Saccharopolyspora erythraea: one gene and its partner. The protein of the gene in region 2 interacts with the protein of the main gene of each other region in a pairwise test. Links are inferred from orthologs where the notes say so. Each region holds a gene or a part of one and is shown on either strand. Other genes may lie near its edges.

What was found.
Region 1: the proteins of eno (region 2) and rpe interact in binary tests that used the Escherichia coli proteins (3 or more experiments, as listed by UniProt). The link is inferred for Saccharopolyspora erythraea from one-to-one orthologs.

Annotation. Positions count from the first base shown.
Region 1 is NZ_CP054839.1:2,834,331-2,841,683, reverse strand. What follows is about bases 3,108-6,046. They hold rpe (ribulose-phosphate 3-epimerase), read right to left. Parts: upstream 4,951-6,046; coding sequence 4,264-4,950; downstream 3,108-4,263. Other genes in these bases: HUO13_RS13240 (amino acid permease), read right to left, coding at 5,101-6,046; ribD (bifunctional diaminohydroxyphosphoribosylaminopyrimidine deaminase/5-amino-6-(5-phosphoribosylamino)uracil reductase RibD), read right to left, coding at 3,221-4,219; HUO13_RS13255 (riboflavin synthase), read right to left, coding at 3,108-3,211. In the rest of the region: HUO13_RS13275 (GDSL-type esterase/lipase family protein), read right to left, coding at 1-147; HUO13_RS13270 (PH domain-containing protein), read right to left, coding at 305-760; ribH (6,7-dimethyl-8-ribityllumazine synthase), read right to left, coding at 757-1,254; HUO13_RS13260 (bifunctional 3,4-dihydroxy-2-butanone-4-phosphate synthase/GTP cyclohydrolase II), read right to left, coding at 1,251-2,549; more of HUO13_RS13255, read right to left, coding at 2,561-3,107; more of HUO13_RS13240, read right to left, coding at 6,047-6,495; HUO13_RS13235 (OsmC family protein), read right to left, coding at 6,629-7,048. UniProt on the Escherichia coli protein: Catalyzes the reversible epimerization of D-ribulose 5-phosphate to D-xylulose 5-phosphate.
Region 2 is NZ_CP054839.1:943,611-950,960, reverse strand. What follows is about bases 2,856-5,791. They hold eno (phosphopyruvate hydratase), read right to left. Parts: upstream 4,999-5,791; coding sequence 3,712-4,998; downstream 2,856-3,711. Other genes in these bases: HUO13_RS04330 (lytic murein transglycosylase), read right to left, coding at 5,756-5,791; HUO13_RS04335 (tetratricopeptide repeat protein), read left to right, coding at 5,360-5,743; HUO13_RS04345 (FtsB family cell division protein), read right to left, coding at 3,179-3,709; HUO13_RS04350 (DUF501 domain-containing protein), read right to left, coding at 2,856-3,176. In the rest of the region: HUO13_RS38300 (hypothetical protein), read left to right, coding at 209-856; HUO13_RS04355 (Uma2 family endonuclease), read right to left, coding at 1,874-2,482; more of HUO13_RS04350, read right to left, coding at 2,658-2,855; more of HUO13_RS04330, read right to left, coding at 5,792-6,574; HUO13_RS04325 (lytic murein transglycosylase), read right to left, coding at 6,648-7,350. UniProt on the Escherichia coli protein: Catalyzes the reversible conversion of 2-phosphoglycerate (2-PG) into phosphoenolpyruvate (PEP). It is essential for the degradation of carbohydrates via glycolysis.

The DNA of each region.
Region 1 (7,353 bases), 1.9 Mb from region 2 along the record:
GGCGGCCATGGCCACGTACTCGTGCGGGAACTGGGTGCGGAAGCGGGCAGGAAGCCGGAGCGGAAGCACGCCGTGCTCGGTGCGTTCCAGCTCGATCGCGCCGCGCAGCATGGCCGGCTCGATCGGGGTGGTGATCCAGTCCGTCACCGTGCCTCCTGGACGCCGTTGAGCGGAAAGTTCATGATCACAGCGTCCCAACCGGGCAACCGATCCGCACGTGAACTTCCGATGCCCCGCGCCCCGGAGGACGGCGATCACGAGGGCGACGCGTCACCGCTCGCGCTCGGGAGGGCGTCCCAGCGCCTCAGTCCTGCTCGTCGTCAAGCCTGCGGCGCAGCTCGCGGAGCTCGCGCATCGCCGCCACCGCGTGCGCGCCGTCGGTCGCCTGGATCGCCATGATCGGCACGTACTCGTCCTCCGGCAGCTCCAGCCGCGCCCACGGCGCGCCGTCGGGGAAGCTGACCGCCTGGACCAGCTCCCAGCGGTAGCGCTGGGTGCCGATGATGTTGCGGACCTCGATGCCCGCGCTGTCGGCGCGCATGCGCGGCCGGGTCAGCAGCATCACGCCTGCCGCCAGCAGCAGGCCGAGCACGGCCATCGCCACCTGGTCGGAGACCTGGAACGTCACGCCGGTCGGCGTGTTGCGCAGCAGCGTTCCCACCACCGCGAAGGTCACGACGAGTACGACGGCCAGCGGGATCGCCACCCGGCGGATCTTCTTCGGCCGGACCTCCACCGAGCCGACCGCCGCCGCGTTCACAGGAATCCCCGCCCGTTCTCGAAGCCGCGCAGCTCGCGCAGGACCAGCGCGGTCTCCAGCGCCGCCGCGGTGGCCTCGAAGCCCTTGTCCTCGGCCGAGCCCTCGAACCCGGCACGGGCCAGCGCCTGCTCCTCGGTGTCGCAGGTCAGCACGCCGTTGCCGACCGGGGTCGACTCGTCCAGCGAGACCCTGGTCAGGCCCGCGGTGACCGAGTCGCACACGTACTCGAAGTGCGGGGTGCCGCCGCGGATCACCACGCCCAGCGCGACCACCGCGTCGTGCTGGTGGGCCAGCTGCTGGCACACCACCGGCAGCTCGACCGAGCCCGGCACCCGCACCACGGTCGGCTCGGCGATGCCGGCCTCGCTCGCCGCCGCCAGGGCGCGTTCGAGCATCCGGTCGGTGATCTTCTCGTGCCACCGGATGGCGGCGATCCCCAGCCGCAGTTCACCGGCCTGCGGCACCGACACCCGCGGACGACCCTCGCCGCTCATGCCGTCACTCCCGCCTCGCCACCGAGCGAGGAGTCCTCGCCGTCTTCCAGGTCGTACAGCTCGTGGCCCATCCGATCGCGCTTGGTCTGCAGGTAGCGCAGGTTCTCCGGGTTCGGCCGGATCGGCAGCGGCTCGCGGCCGACGACCCGCAGCCCGTAGCCCTCCAGCCCGACCCGCTTGGCCGGGTTGTTGGTCAGCAGCCGCATCGACTTGATGCCCAGGTCGCAGAGGATCTGCGCGCCCTGGCCGTAGTCGCGGCCGTCGACCGGCATGCCCAGCGCGACGTTGGCGTCGACGGTGTCGGCGCCGTCGTCCTGCAGCTGGTAGGCCTGCAGCTTGTGCATCAGCCCGATGCCGCGGCCCTCGTGTCCGCGCATGTAGAGCACGACGCCGCGCCCGGCCTCGGCGACCTTCTCCATCGCCGCGGCCAGCTGCGGGCCGCAGTCGCAGCGCAGCGAGCCGAGCACGTCGCCGGTCAGGCACTCCGAGTGCACCCGGACCAGGATGTCCTCGCCGTCGCCGATGTCGCCGTAGACCAGCGCGAGGTGCTCGATGCCGTCCAGCGTGCTGTCGTAGCCGACGGTGCGGAACGTGCCGTGCGCGGTGGGGATGCGCGCCTCGGCGACCCGCACGACCTGCTGCTCGAACCGGCGACGGTAGGCGATCAGGTCCGCGATGGTGATCAGCGCGAGGTCGTGCTCGTCGGCGAAGACCTCCAGCTCGTCGCGGCGGGCCATGTCGCCCTCGCTCTTCTGGCTGACGATCTCGCACAGCGCGCCCACCGGGCGCAGCCCGGCCAGCCGGGACAGGTCCACCGCCGCCTCGGTGTGGCCCGGGCGGCGCAGGACGCCGCCGTCGCGGGCCCGCAGCGGCACCACGTGCCCGGGGCGGTTGAGGTCGTCGGCGGCGGAGTCGGCGTGGGCCAGGACCTTGAGCGTGTGCGCGCGGTCGGCCGCCGAGATGCCGGTGCTGACGCCCTCGGCCGCGTCGACGGTGACCGTGTAGGCGGTGCCCTTGCGGTCCTGGTTCCAGTGGTACATCGGCGGCAGGTCGAGCCGGTCGCAGTCCTCGCCGGTGAGCGCCACGCAGATGTAGCCGGAGGTGTAGCGGACCATGAACGCCACCATCTCCGGCGTGGCCATCTCGGCGGCGAAGATCAGGTCGCCCTCGTTCTCGCGGTCCTCGTCATCGACGACGATCACCGGGCGTCCGGCCGCGATGTCGGCCAGTGCGCGCTCGATGTCGTCGAACTTGTGTGTGCTCACCGTGTTCGTGCCCTTGCCTTCGGGGTGCACCTCGTGCTGGTTCACCACGTCCGCCCCCTGCTGCCCCCATTGTCCCCCGAAAGCGGAGAAGCTCCACGGCCCAGGTCCGCCAACTGCGCCTGCGCGAGCCGTTCCACGTGCTTGGCCAGCACGTCGACCTCGATGTTGACCTCGTCACCAGGAGCGCGGAAGCCCAGCGTGGTGAGCTCCTTGGTGGTCGGGATCAGCGCGACGCTGAACGACTCGTCGCCCGCCTCCACCACGGTCAGCGACACGCCGTCGACGGTGATCGAGCCCTTCTCCACCACGTAGCGGGAGAGCCGCGCGGGCAGGTCGAAGCGGGTCAGGCCGTCGGCCTCGGCGGAGCGCAGCACGGCCGTGCCGTCGACGTGGCCCTGCACGATGTGCCCGCCGAGCCGGTCGCCGAGCGCCATCGCGCGCTCCAGGTTGACCCGGTCGCCGACGCCCACGTGCTTCAGCGAGGACCGGCGCAGCGTCTCGGCCACCACGTCCACCGTGAACGCTGCATCGAGGACGTCCACGACGGTCAGGCACACGCCGTTGACCGCGATCGAGTCCCCGTGGCCCGCATCCGAGGTCACCACCGGGCCGGCCACGGTGAGGCGGCTGCCGTCGGCCAGCGGCTCGGCGGCGGTGACGGTGCCGAGCTCCTCCACAATCCCGGTGAACACGGGCTCCTCCTACTCCTGCGCGACCGGTACGGCGCTGACGCGCACGTCCGGGCCCACCATCGTGACCTGCTCCACGTGCAACCGGAACGCCTGCGAGATACTTCCCACTCCGGCGTCGCCGAGGGCCGCGCGGCCCGAACCGAGCAGCGCGGGAGCGATGTAGCCCAGCACGCGGTCGATCCGACCGGCCGCCGCGAAGGCCCCGGCCAGCACCGGCCCGCCCTCCAGCAGCACGTCGACCGCTCCGCGGCCGGCGAGCTCGGCCAGCACGGTGTCCGGATCGGACGCCGGCAGCAGGATCGTCTCGGCGCTGTCGTCGAGCACCCGCGCTCCCGCCGGTACCGGCCGGTTTCCCACCACGACGCGCAGCGGCTGGTGCTCGTGCAGCCCGCCCTCCGGCGTCCGGGCGGTCAGCTGCGGGTCGTCGGCCAGCACGGTGCCGGTGCCCGCGACGACGGCGTCCACCCGCCGTCGCAGCTCGTGGACCTCGGCGCGCGCCTCGGGCGAGCTGATCCACTTGCTGGTGCCGTCGGCCGCCGCGGAGCGACCGTCCAAAGTGGCCGCGTACTTCCACGTCACGTGCGGCCGCCCGGTCCGGGCGAAGTGCAGCCAGGCGCGCAGCGGGCCGGTCGCCACCTCGTCGGCGAGCAGTCCGCTGTGGACCTCCACGCCCGCCGCGCCCAGGACGTCGGCGCCACCCGCGGCAACCGGCATCGGGTCGCTGACCGCGTGCACGACGCGGGCGATCCCGGCCGCGAGCAACGCTTCGGTGCAGGGCGGGGTGCGGCCGGTGTGCGAGCAGGGCTCCAGCGTCACCACGGCCGTGCCGCCCCTGGCCCGCTCGCCCGCCTCGCGCAGGGCGACGACCTCGGCGTGCGGGCCGCCGGGCGGCCGGGTCGCGCCGAGCCCGGCGACCGCACCGGCGGCGTCGAGCACGACGCACCCGACGGGCGGGTTGGGGCTCGTCGTGCCGCGCACGCCCTCGGCCGCGCCGATCGCCGTGCGCATCGCCGACGACAGCACCGCCTCCGAGCCCGGCCCGCCCACCGGGCTCACAGCCCGGCGTGCGCGTTCGCGAAAGCCGGGGCCGCCTGGCCGCGCAGCGCCTCGACCGCGTGGGCGGGGTCCTGCGCGCCGTAGACGGCCGAGCCCGCAACGAAGCAGTCCACGCCCGCCTCGGCGGCCTGCTCGATGGTGTCGGCGTTGATGCCGCCGTCGATCTCGACGACGAGGTTGAGGTGACCGGTGTCGACCAGCTCGCGGGCCTTGCGCACCTTGGTGAGCACGTCGGCGATGAAGCTCTGGCCGCCGAAGCCCGGCTCGACCGACATCACCAGGAGGGTGTCGTAGTGCTTGAGCACCTCGACGTAGGGCTCCAGCGGGGTGTTCGGCTTGATCGACAGGCCCGCCTTGGCCCCCGCCGCGCGCAGGTTCTTGGCCAGCATGACCGGGTCATCGGCGGCCTCGACGTGCACGGTGACGTTGTAGGCGCCTGCCTCGGCGTAACCGGGGGCCCAGCGGTCGGGGTCCTCGATCATCAGGTGGCAGTCGATCGGGATGTCGGTGGACTTCAGCAGCGACTTCACCACGGGCAGGCCGAGGGTCAGGTTCGGCACGAAGTGCGCGTCCATCACGTCCACGTGCAGCCAGTCGGCGCGGTGGCCGGGCTCGCCGTTGACGGCGGCCATCTCGTCTGCGAGGCGGGCGAAGTCGGCGGAAAGGATGGAGGGCGCGATCATCGGCTGGTTCGACACATGCGGGAGTGTAAATGCCGGTTCCCGCGCGGTCGCCCGGTGCCTGCCGGCGGCCGCCCGCGGTGCCGGGAGCGGGGTCCCGCCCGCCTCTTCCGCCACAGGAGCCTGCGCCGGGGCACCGGCCGCCGAGGCGGGTCAGCCCCTCGCCGCCGCCCGCCTACGGACCACGTAGTAGGCCCCGATCAGCAGCAGCAGGAACGGCAGGCCCGCCTTCCACGCCGTGTTGAACTGCTCGGTGAACGGGGTGGTCAGCAGCACCGCCGCCACGAACAGCATCACCAGCACGGTCGTCACCGGCGAACCCGGCAGCCGCACCGGCGACGGCGGTAGTCCCTCCGCGGCCCGCTGCCTGCGGAACGCCAGTTGCGTGGCGAGGATGAGCAGCCACACGATCAGCGCGCCGAACAGCGCCAGCCCGAGCATCATCGGGAACGCCGTCTCTGGCGAGAACGCCGAGATCGCCGCGGCCAGGGCCAGCCCCACCGCCGAGAGCAGCAGTGCCCGGCGCGGCGCGCCGTTGGCGCTGAGCCCGGTGAACCACTTCGGCGCGTAGCCGTCCCTGGCCAGCGAGTAGGTCATCCGCGCGGTGACGTAGAGGTTGGTGTTCATCGCCGAGAGCGCCGCGGTGAGCACGACGAAGTTCATGACCCCCGCCGCGGCCGGGATACCCGCCATCGCGAACAGCCGGACGAACGGGCTCTGCGTGACGTCGTCCTCGGTGGACACCTGGTTCCACGGCAGGATCGAGACCACCACGAGCATGCCGACGACGTAGAACAGCGCCAGCCGCAGCACGGTGCCGCGTGCCGCGCGGGGGACGTCCCTGGCGGGGTCGCGGGACTCCGAGGCGGTCAGCGCGACGGCCTCGGTGCCGAGGTAGGAGAAGGTGACCACGGTCAGCGCCAGCCACACCGCGCCGATGCCGTTGGGCAGGAAGCCGTCGTGCTCGGTCAGCGCGCCCACTCCGACCGGTGCCTGTCCCGGCAGGCCGAAGACGATGTAGGTCAGCCCGAGCAGGATGAACACCACGATCGTGACGACCTTGATCATGGCGAACCAGTACTCGAACTCGCCGAAGTAGCGCACCGCCGAGGCGTTGACCGCCAGCATGACCGCCGAGAACACCACCACCGGCAGCCACAGCGGCATCTGCGGGTACCAGAACTGCATGTAGAGCCCGGCCGCGACGACCTCGCTGCCGATGTTGACCACCTGCGCGGCGAAGTACATCCAGCGCTGCACGAACCCGGCCAGGCCGCCGAGGTAGCGCTGCGCGATCGGGCCGAAGCCGCCAGCCTCCGGGTGCACCACGATCATCTCGGCCAGCGCGTAGGCCAGCGCGAGCGCGGCGAACGCCGCCACGGCGTAGGCGATGATCACCGCCGGACCGGCGATCGAGATCGCCAGCCCCGAACCGAGGAACAGCCCGGTGCCGATCGCACCGCCCACGGCGATCATCCCGACCTGCCGGCCGGAGAGATCTCTGCGCAGACCGGGCTGCTCGTCCGGTTCGGTCACGGCCTGGCTCACGGGTGCCGCCTTCCTCGTCGCGGTGAGGCGCCGAGCGCCTGCGGTGCGCCGAGGACTGTACCGGCGGGTTGTGACGGATCGGTCTCGCCTGGAAGCCGGTCCGCGCACACCTCTCGCGGCCGCGGGGCCGAGGTCAGTCGCGCGGTAGCTCGAGCGAGATCGGGGTGCCCTCCTCGACCGACCGGCTCACCGTGCACAGCCGCTCGATCGCCCGCTGCACCGCGTCGACGAGCTTCGCGCGCTCCCCGGCGTCCTCGATCGAGCCGAGGTCGACGTCGAACCGCACCTGGACCTCGGCGAACTTGTGCGGGTCGTCCTCGGTCTTGGTGCGGTCGGCGTGCACGTCCAGCGCGGCCGACTCGCCGAGCCTGCGGATCAGCATGCTCTCGCTGGTCACCGCCGAGCAGCCCGCGATGGCCGCCAGCAGCAGCTCTCCCGGGGTGAAGGCACCGGGCGCGCCGTCGCGCCCGATCGTCACCTCCGCGCCGCGGTCGTTGGTCGCGGTGAAGATGTGCTTGCCGGTGCGGCGCACGTCGACCGGTGTGGATGACATTCGGACCCCTCTTCTCGGGTTGCGGTGGTTCCGCATGCTGGATGCGGTTGTCCGCACCGCCTGCGCGGGTGATCGTCACACGACCACCGCACGACGCCGCCGGGCGCCGTGCGGAACCGTGAACGTCCAACATCAGCCGCCGTGCCGATGTTCCGCACCGAGGTGGGGGCCATGACCACGACGACGTCCGGAGGGCTGGCGCGCAGGCTGTACTTCGGCGTCGCGGGGCCCGATCCGGGGGTGGGCGGTGTTCGCCGTGCCCGTGGCGGGCGCGCTGATCGCCGTGGCGGTGATGGTCTCGGCCA
Region 2 (7,350 bases):
CGACCTCGACCGGCGGTGTCGCGGGCCTGGAAAGCGGCAGGCGGTGTCCCTGGCACCAGGACACCGCCTGCCGGGTGGAGCGGTTTCACTCCCAGGACATCACCGCTGCGCGGGGGCGTAGTCGTCCGGCACGACGCACGGCACCAGCGGCCCGCCGTCGCCCGGCTCGACGTAGACGGTCGCGCCGCCGGTCGCCGATGCGGGATCGGTGCGGCCCGGCGCGAGGTCGTTCCCGGCCGCCGGCCTGTCCTGCTCGGTCACGAACTCGCCGTTGTGCAGCACCGGCACCTGGCACGACGGCGGCGGTCCCGGATCCTCCGGCGGCCTGCTGCTCTCAGGCGGAGGTGTGCTGCTGTCCGGGGGCGGTGTCGTGCTGTCCGGGGGCGGTGTCGTGCTTTCCGGAGGCTTGCTGCTTTCCGGCGGAGGAGTCGTGCTCTCCGGCGGCGTGGTGCTCTCGGGCGGCGGCGTGGTGCTCTCGGGCGGCGGCGTGGTGCTTTCCGGAGGCTTGCTGCTCTCCGGCGGAGGCGTGGAACTCCCGGGCGGAGTCGAACTCCCCGGCGGGGTCGAGCTTTCCGGCGGAGTCGAACTCCCCGGCGGAGTGCTCCCCGGCGGAGTGGTCGACGGCGGGGTGCTGCCCGGCGGGGTGCTCGACGACGGTGCGGGTGGCGGGGTGCCGTTCGGCGGGGGCGCCGTCGGCGCCGGAGCAGGCCCAGGCACCGGCGCGGGCGCACCGGCCGGAGGCGGCGCCTGCGGCATCGCCAGGACCGCCGGGCCGTCGGGCAGGCGGTTGCCCTCGAGCACGTCGTCGACCTCCGGTGCCGGCTCCGACGGCGTCGGCGTCACGCCCTTGGCGTAGGCGGAGGCCCACACCAGGACGGTGCGCACGTACTCGTCGGAGTGGTTGTAGCGGAACACCGCGGCGGCCAGGTTCGCCGGCTCACGCAGGTTCGTCCCCCCGGAGCACAGGTACTCGGCCGCCGCGACGGTCGCGTCGTGCACGTTGTGCGGGCTGCTGACGCCGTCCTGGTTGCCGTCCGTCGCGTACTTGCGCCAGGTCGACGGGATGAACTGCATCGAGCCGACCGCCCGGTCCCAGGTCGGGTCCCCGTCGTACTGGCCGCCGTCGGTGTCCGGGATCGCCGCGATCCCGGGTCCGCCGGAGAGCCGCGGGCCGAGGATGGCCTCCACCGTCGTGCCCACGACGTCGACCTCGCCGCCGCGGGCGTGCCCGGACTCGATGCGGCCGATGGAGGCGAGCACCGACCAGTGCACCCCGCAGGACGGGGTCGACTCCGACGCGCGCTCGGCAGCCGCGACGTAGGCCGACAGCATCGGTTCCGGGATTCCCAGCGGTCCGCTCGGCACCTCGACCGCGGGCCCCGCGCCGGTCGCGAGCCGCTCCGGGTCCCCGGCCCGGTCGAGCACTTCCGGGCTGAGCTGGTCGGCCTGCGGAATCCGCCCGCCCGCGCCGAGCTCCCGCGGGTCGGCATCCGTTCGCAACGCCCCGCCCGCCGTCGGCGCGGAAGCCTGGAAGCCGCTGGAGGCACCGATCAGCGCGGCGGGCACGAGCAGGACAGGCGTGAGCGCGGTGACCGCCACCCAGCGCGATCTGCGCCTGCGTTGCCGGAAAAGCGGATTCCCCCTGCGCGAATGCTTCCTGCGAGCTGTCACTGCTCCTCCTGGTCGCCGGCGGAGTGACTCCCTACGACCGACGCGCCACCCGGTACCCCAACCGGAACGCGGCCTCCTGGATACACCACCGCGGCAAGCAGCGCTCGGCGGCGACTCCGGTGTCACCCCTGTGCCGGGAAGACGGAACGGGACGGCGATGGCGTTGCCCGGATGGCGAGAAACCGCCGAGAAACCGGGTTGTTCAGCCCCGATGGCTGGAGACGAGATCGGCCGGTCGCAGCCGCACCGGGAACGGTTCGTTGAGCTCCAGCCACTGCTGCCCCGCCACCGAAGCGGTCTCGGTGTAGCCGTCGAGCGGCTCCGCGCAGGAGGTGGGCGAGTCGAGGTCGACCGCGCCGCGGGGACCGAGGCGCCAGCACCGGATGCGGGGCTCGTCGGGGTCGATGACCCAGTAGTGCGGGCAGCCGGCCTCGGCGAACTTGGCCCGCTTGAGGTGCAGGTCGAAATGCCTGGTGCGGGGCGAGAGCACCTCGACGGCCAGCACCGGCGGGCCGATCAGCGCCTGCTCGGTGAAGGCGTCCCGCCTGCCGACCACCACGTCGGGGATGAGCACGGTGTCCTCGGCGAGGATGACGTCGACCGGCGCGGGCAGCACCTCGTGGGTCGCCGGGCACGCCGGTTCCAGCGCGACGATCAACCGCAGGATCGCGCGCTGGTGCAGCGGCCGCGGCGACGGGCTCACGACGAGGACCCCGTCCAGCAGCTCGTATCGGTGCCCGTCATGAGGCATCGACTCCAGGTCTGCCCGCGTCAAGGACCTGCCGGGAGGAAAACCGCGGACGTAGCCCATGGTGCGCTCCGCCTCTTAACTGTCAGTGACCTCAGGATGACTACACGCGACGTCCTGGAGTGGGCAGTGTATCGGCCCGCGGCCGGCACCGTTCGGCGAACCCGGCGAGCGGACGAGCGCTGCTCCGAAGGCCGGGCACCGGGACCACCGGCCGGGCGAACGCGGGAGGTGCGGCTCAGCTCTCCGGCCAGCGCTCGGCGATCAGCTCCAGCGCCTGGTCGCCGAACGGGTTCACGCCCGGCCCCTTGGCGAGGGCGTGTGCGACGTGCACGTGCAGGCACTTGACCCGGTCCGGCATGCCGCCCGCGCTGACGTCGGTGCCCAGCGACTCGATCGCGTCGCGCTCGGCGAGGTAGGACTCGTGGGCCCGGCGGTACTGCTCGGCGAGTTCGTCGTCCTGCGCGAGGCGGTCGGCCATCTCCCGCATCAGCCCCTCGGCCTCCAGCGTCGAGACGGCCGACACCAGCCGGGGCGAGGTCAGGTAGTACAGCGTGGGGAACGGCGTGCCGTCCTCCAGCCGCGGGTTCGTCTGCACCACGGTCGGCTCGCCCGCCCCGTCGCGCGCCGCGACGGCGCGCAGCCCGCGCGGCGGCCTGCCGATCTGCCGCGCGATGACCTCGCGGTCGGCCTCGCTGATCGAGGACGTCCCGCCCGGCTCCGCGGCGTCCGCGCCCGGAGTCGATGTGCCCGCCAACGTCACTGTTCCTTTCCCGTCACCGAGTCCCACAGGCGTTCGTACCACGGCCTGCCGTCGCCACGCGGTTCGGCCGCGGGCGCTGGTGCCTGCGGCGCCGCGGGGACCTCCACGACGTAGGGCGTCTCGCCCGGCCGCACGTAACCGAGCCGCGCCCTGGCCTCGGCCTCGATGCGGGCCGGGTCGGACAGCTCGGTCCGCCGCTGTTCGAGCTCCTGCACCTGCTGCACCAGCTCGACCTTGCGCTGCTCCTGGTGGGCCAGCTCCGCGCGCTGGCTGAGGTAGGTGCGCAGCGGCACCGACACGCTCAGCGCCATCGCGCACACCACGATCGCCAGGACCGCCGCGTGCCGCGTGGAGGAGAGCTTGAACGCGCCGCCGCTGCTGCTGGACCTCGGGCGCGACCGGGCAGGCGACTGCCCGCCCGGCCGCTTGCCCGAGGACCTGGGGGTGTTCCGGCGGACGCGCTCGGATCGCCGCGCCGCCGGGCTCTCGCCCCGGCGGCGGCGCTGGCCGCGGTCGCGTCCGCTCATGATCACGCCTCCGGTGTGAACCGCGGGAAGGCCAGCTCGCCCGCGTAGCGCGCCGCGTCACCGAGGGTCTCCTCGATGCGCAGCAGCTGGTTGTACTTGGCGACCCGCTCGCTGCGCGCGGGGGCACCGGTCTTGATCTGGCCGCAGCCGGTGGCCACCGCCAGGTCGGCGATCGTGGTGTCCTCGGTCTCGCCCGAGCGGTGGCTCATCATGCTCTTGTAGCCGCAGGACGTGGCCAGGTGCACCGCGTCCAGGGTCTCCGACAGGGTGCCGATCTGGTTGACCTTCACCAGCAGCGCGTTGCCCGCGCGGCGGCTGACGCCCTCCTCCAGCCGCTCCGGGTTGGTGACGAACAGGTCGTCACCGACCAGCTGCACGCGCTCGCCGACCTCGCTGGTCAGCTGCACCCAGCCGTCCCAGTCGTCCTCCGACAGCGGGTCCTCGATCGAGACCAGCGGGTAGGCGTCGAGCAGCTCGCCGTAGTAGCCGGCCATCTGCTCGGCGCTGCGCTTGGAGCCCTCGAAGTGGTAGGCGCCGTCGCGGTAGAACTCGGTCGCGGCGACGTCGAGCGCCAGCACGATGTCGCGGCCCAGCTTGTAGCCGGCCTTCTCGATCGCCGAGGCGATCAGGTCCAGCGCCTCCCGGTTGCTGGGCAGGTCGGGGGCGAAGCCGCCCTCGTCACCCAGGCCGGTGGCCAGGCCCTTGGCCTTGAGCACCGACTTCAGGCTGTGGTAGGTCTCCGCGCCCCAGCGCACGGCCTCGGAGAAGGAGTCCGCGCCGATCGGGGCGATCATGAACTCCTGGACGTCGACGCCGGTGTCGGCGTGGGCGCCGCCGTTGAGGATGTTCATCATCGGCACCGGCAGCACGTGCGCGTTCGGCCCGCCGACGTAGCGGAACAGCTCCAGGCCGACCGACTCGGCCGCGGCCTTGGCCACCGCCAGCGAGGCGCCCAGGATCGCGTTGGCACCCAGCCGGGACTTGTCCGGCGTGCCGTCGAGGTCGACCAGCTTCTGGTCCACCACCCGCTGCTCGATCGCGTCGACACCGGCCAGCTCCGGGCCGATCTCGTCCAGCACCGCCTCGACGGCCTTCTCGACACCCTTGCCGCCGTAGCGCTCGGCGTCCCCGTCACGCAGCTCAACGGCCTCGTGCTCGCCGGTCGAGGCACCCGAGGGAACCGCGGCGCGGGTGAGCGTGCCGTCCTCCAGTGCGACTTCGACCTCGACGGTGGGGTTCCCGCGGGAGTCCAGGATCTCGCGGGCACCGACCTGCTCGATGATCGCCACGTGTGCTCCTAATCAGCGTTTTAACTACGGACGTGTCGAGCCGCCCCGGCGTTGCGCGCGCGCCGGTGGTGCGGGCCGAACGCCCGACGACCGGTTACGAGCCTAACCGGGGCCCGATCGGCCCCGCCGCAGACTCGCTCGGATCCGCCGGCGTGGCCGTCGTCATGCGGCGTACCCGGCCGCGGGCCTGCGAAAAGCGTCTTGATCAGCGGTTTCGCGCCGACCGGGGGCCTCCGCCCGTCCCGCCGGCGGGAGCGTGCCGGTCATGCGAGCGCACCAGTGGGGAACGATCGTTCGGACGTGTACCACCATCCGGTCGGACGTCGAGGAACGGGCCGGTAGAACGTACCGTTGTTCACCTATGACCACCGAAGGCACCGTGGAAGCTTTCCGCCGGGCCGAGAGCCTGGTCGCGCAGCGGCGCCCGCTGGAGGCGATCCGCGTTCTGGAACCCGTCCTCGACATCGCCTCGGACAAGAAGAGCGTTCAGCTCCTGCTGGGTCGCGCCTACCTGTTCTCCGCCCAGTTCCGGCGGGCCGAGCTGGCGTTCCTGCGGGTGCTGGAGCTGGACCCCTCCGACCACTACGCCCGGCTGGTCCTCGGCCGCACCCTGCAACGCCAGGGTCGTCTCATCGAGGCCCGCACGCAGCTCCGGCTGGCCGCGACCATGAACCCCGACCCCGCCTACCAGGAGGCCCTGGGCGAGATCAACGCCCGGATCGCCGTCGACTCCCGGGCGCGGTGACCCCGGCGGCCGTCAGCTGCGGCGCGACCCGGCGGCGGCGTAGCGCTCGGCCAGCGCGAACACCTTCTGCCCGTACTCCTGCGAGTTGTTGTAGGACATGACCGCGGCCCACCAGCCGCCGCCGGTGGTCATGTTCCGGCCGCCGTTGCACAGGTAGCGAGCCGCGGCCATCGCCGCGTCGTCGAGGTCCTGCGGATCGCCGAGTCCGTCGCCGTTGCCGTCGGTGGCCCAGTTGCGCCAGGTCGACGGGATGAACTGCATCGGCCCCACGGCCCGGTCGTAGAGCCGGTCGCCGTCCAGCGCCCCGCCGTCGGTGTCGCCGATGACCCGCACCCCCGGCGTCCCGTCGAGCGCGACGCCGATGATCGGCCGGGACGGCCGGGCGTCCTCGCGCAGCAGCGCGCCTCCGTAGCGGCCGTGGTCGGACTCGATGCGCCCGATCCCGGCGAGCGTGGCCCACGAGATCCGGCACCCGGGCTGGTACTGCCGCATGGCCAGGTCGGCGTTGACGTAGGCGACCAGCGCGCGGGCGGGGATGTCGACGTCGGCCGAGACCCTGTCGGCCCACTGCCGAACCGGGTCGGTGCCCGGCGCGGACTGCGGGATCGGCGCCTGCTCCGGCGGAGCGACCGATCCCGGCGAGACGTGCGCGGGTTCCAGCTCCTGCACCGGTTGCGGACCGGCGACTGGCGCGGTCGGCGGCGTGCTCAGCACCGCGGCCAGCCCGACCCCGCCGGCCAGCGCGGCCAGCAGGGCGAGGGCCACGCCGAGCCGTCCGAGCGCGGCGAGCACCCCCGCGACGCGGCGCCGACGGGCGGTGGTCTCGATCACCCGACCCAGGCTACTTGCCAGTAGCTCTCAGGACCACCGCCGACGGCGGCGGTCTCACCGCGCGGGCCGCGCCCTACGGCCCGGTGGGGATGGCCCTGCTCCGGCGGCCGTAGTCGTCGGCGTGGTCCAGGACGTCCTGGCCGTACTCGCGGCTGGCGTTGTAGGTGAGCAGAGCCGTCCAGAAGCGGTCCGGGTCGCGCATGTCCCCCGCCACGTCGCACAGGTACCTGGCGGCGGCCAGCGCGGCGTCGTCGATGTCGTTGGGGTCGGCGGCACCGTCGCCGTCGGCGTCGACCGCCCACACCCGCCAGGTCTGCGGGATGAACTGCAGAGGCCCCACCGCCCGGTCCCACACCTGGTCGCCGTCGAACTCGCCGCGGTCGGTGTCGTCGATGCGCTTGACCCCCGGAGTGCCGTCCAGCGGCGGCCCGACGACCGGGATGCTGGGCCTGCCGGTGCGGTCGAGCCTCGCGCCGCCGAAGCGGCCGTGGCTGGACTCCACCACCCCGATGCCGGCCAGGACCGTCCAGCTCAGCCCGCACCCCGGCGCGCTCTCGGCGACGGCGGTGCTGGCGTAGCCGTAGGCCTGCAGCGCGGCGCGCGGGATGTTGAGCGCGTCGGCCATCGACTCCGACCAGGGCACGAGCTGGTTCTGCGGCCTGGTCTCCGGGGTCAGCGGCGGCGAGCCCGCGGCCAGCAGCCGCAGCGGCGGCGGATCGACGCCCGGGTCGGGCGGAGCCGCGGCGGTCGGGGGCTCGGTCTCGGTCACCGGACTC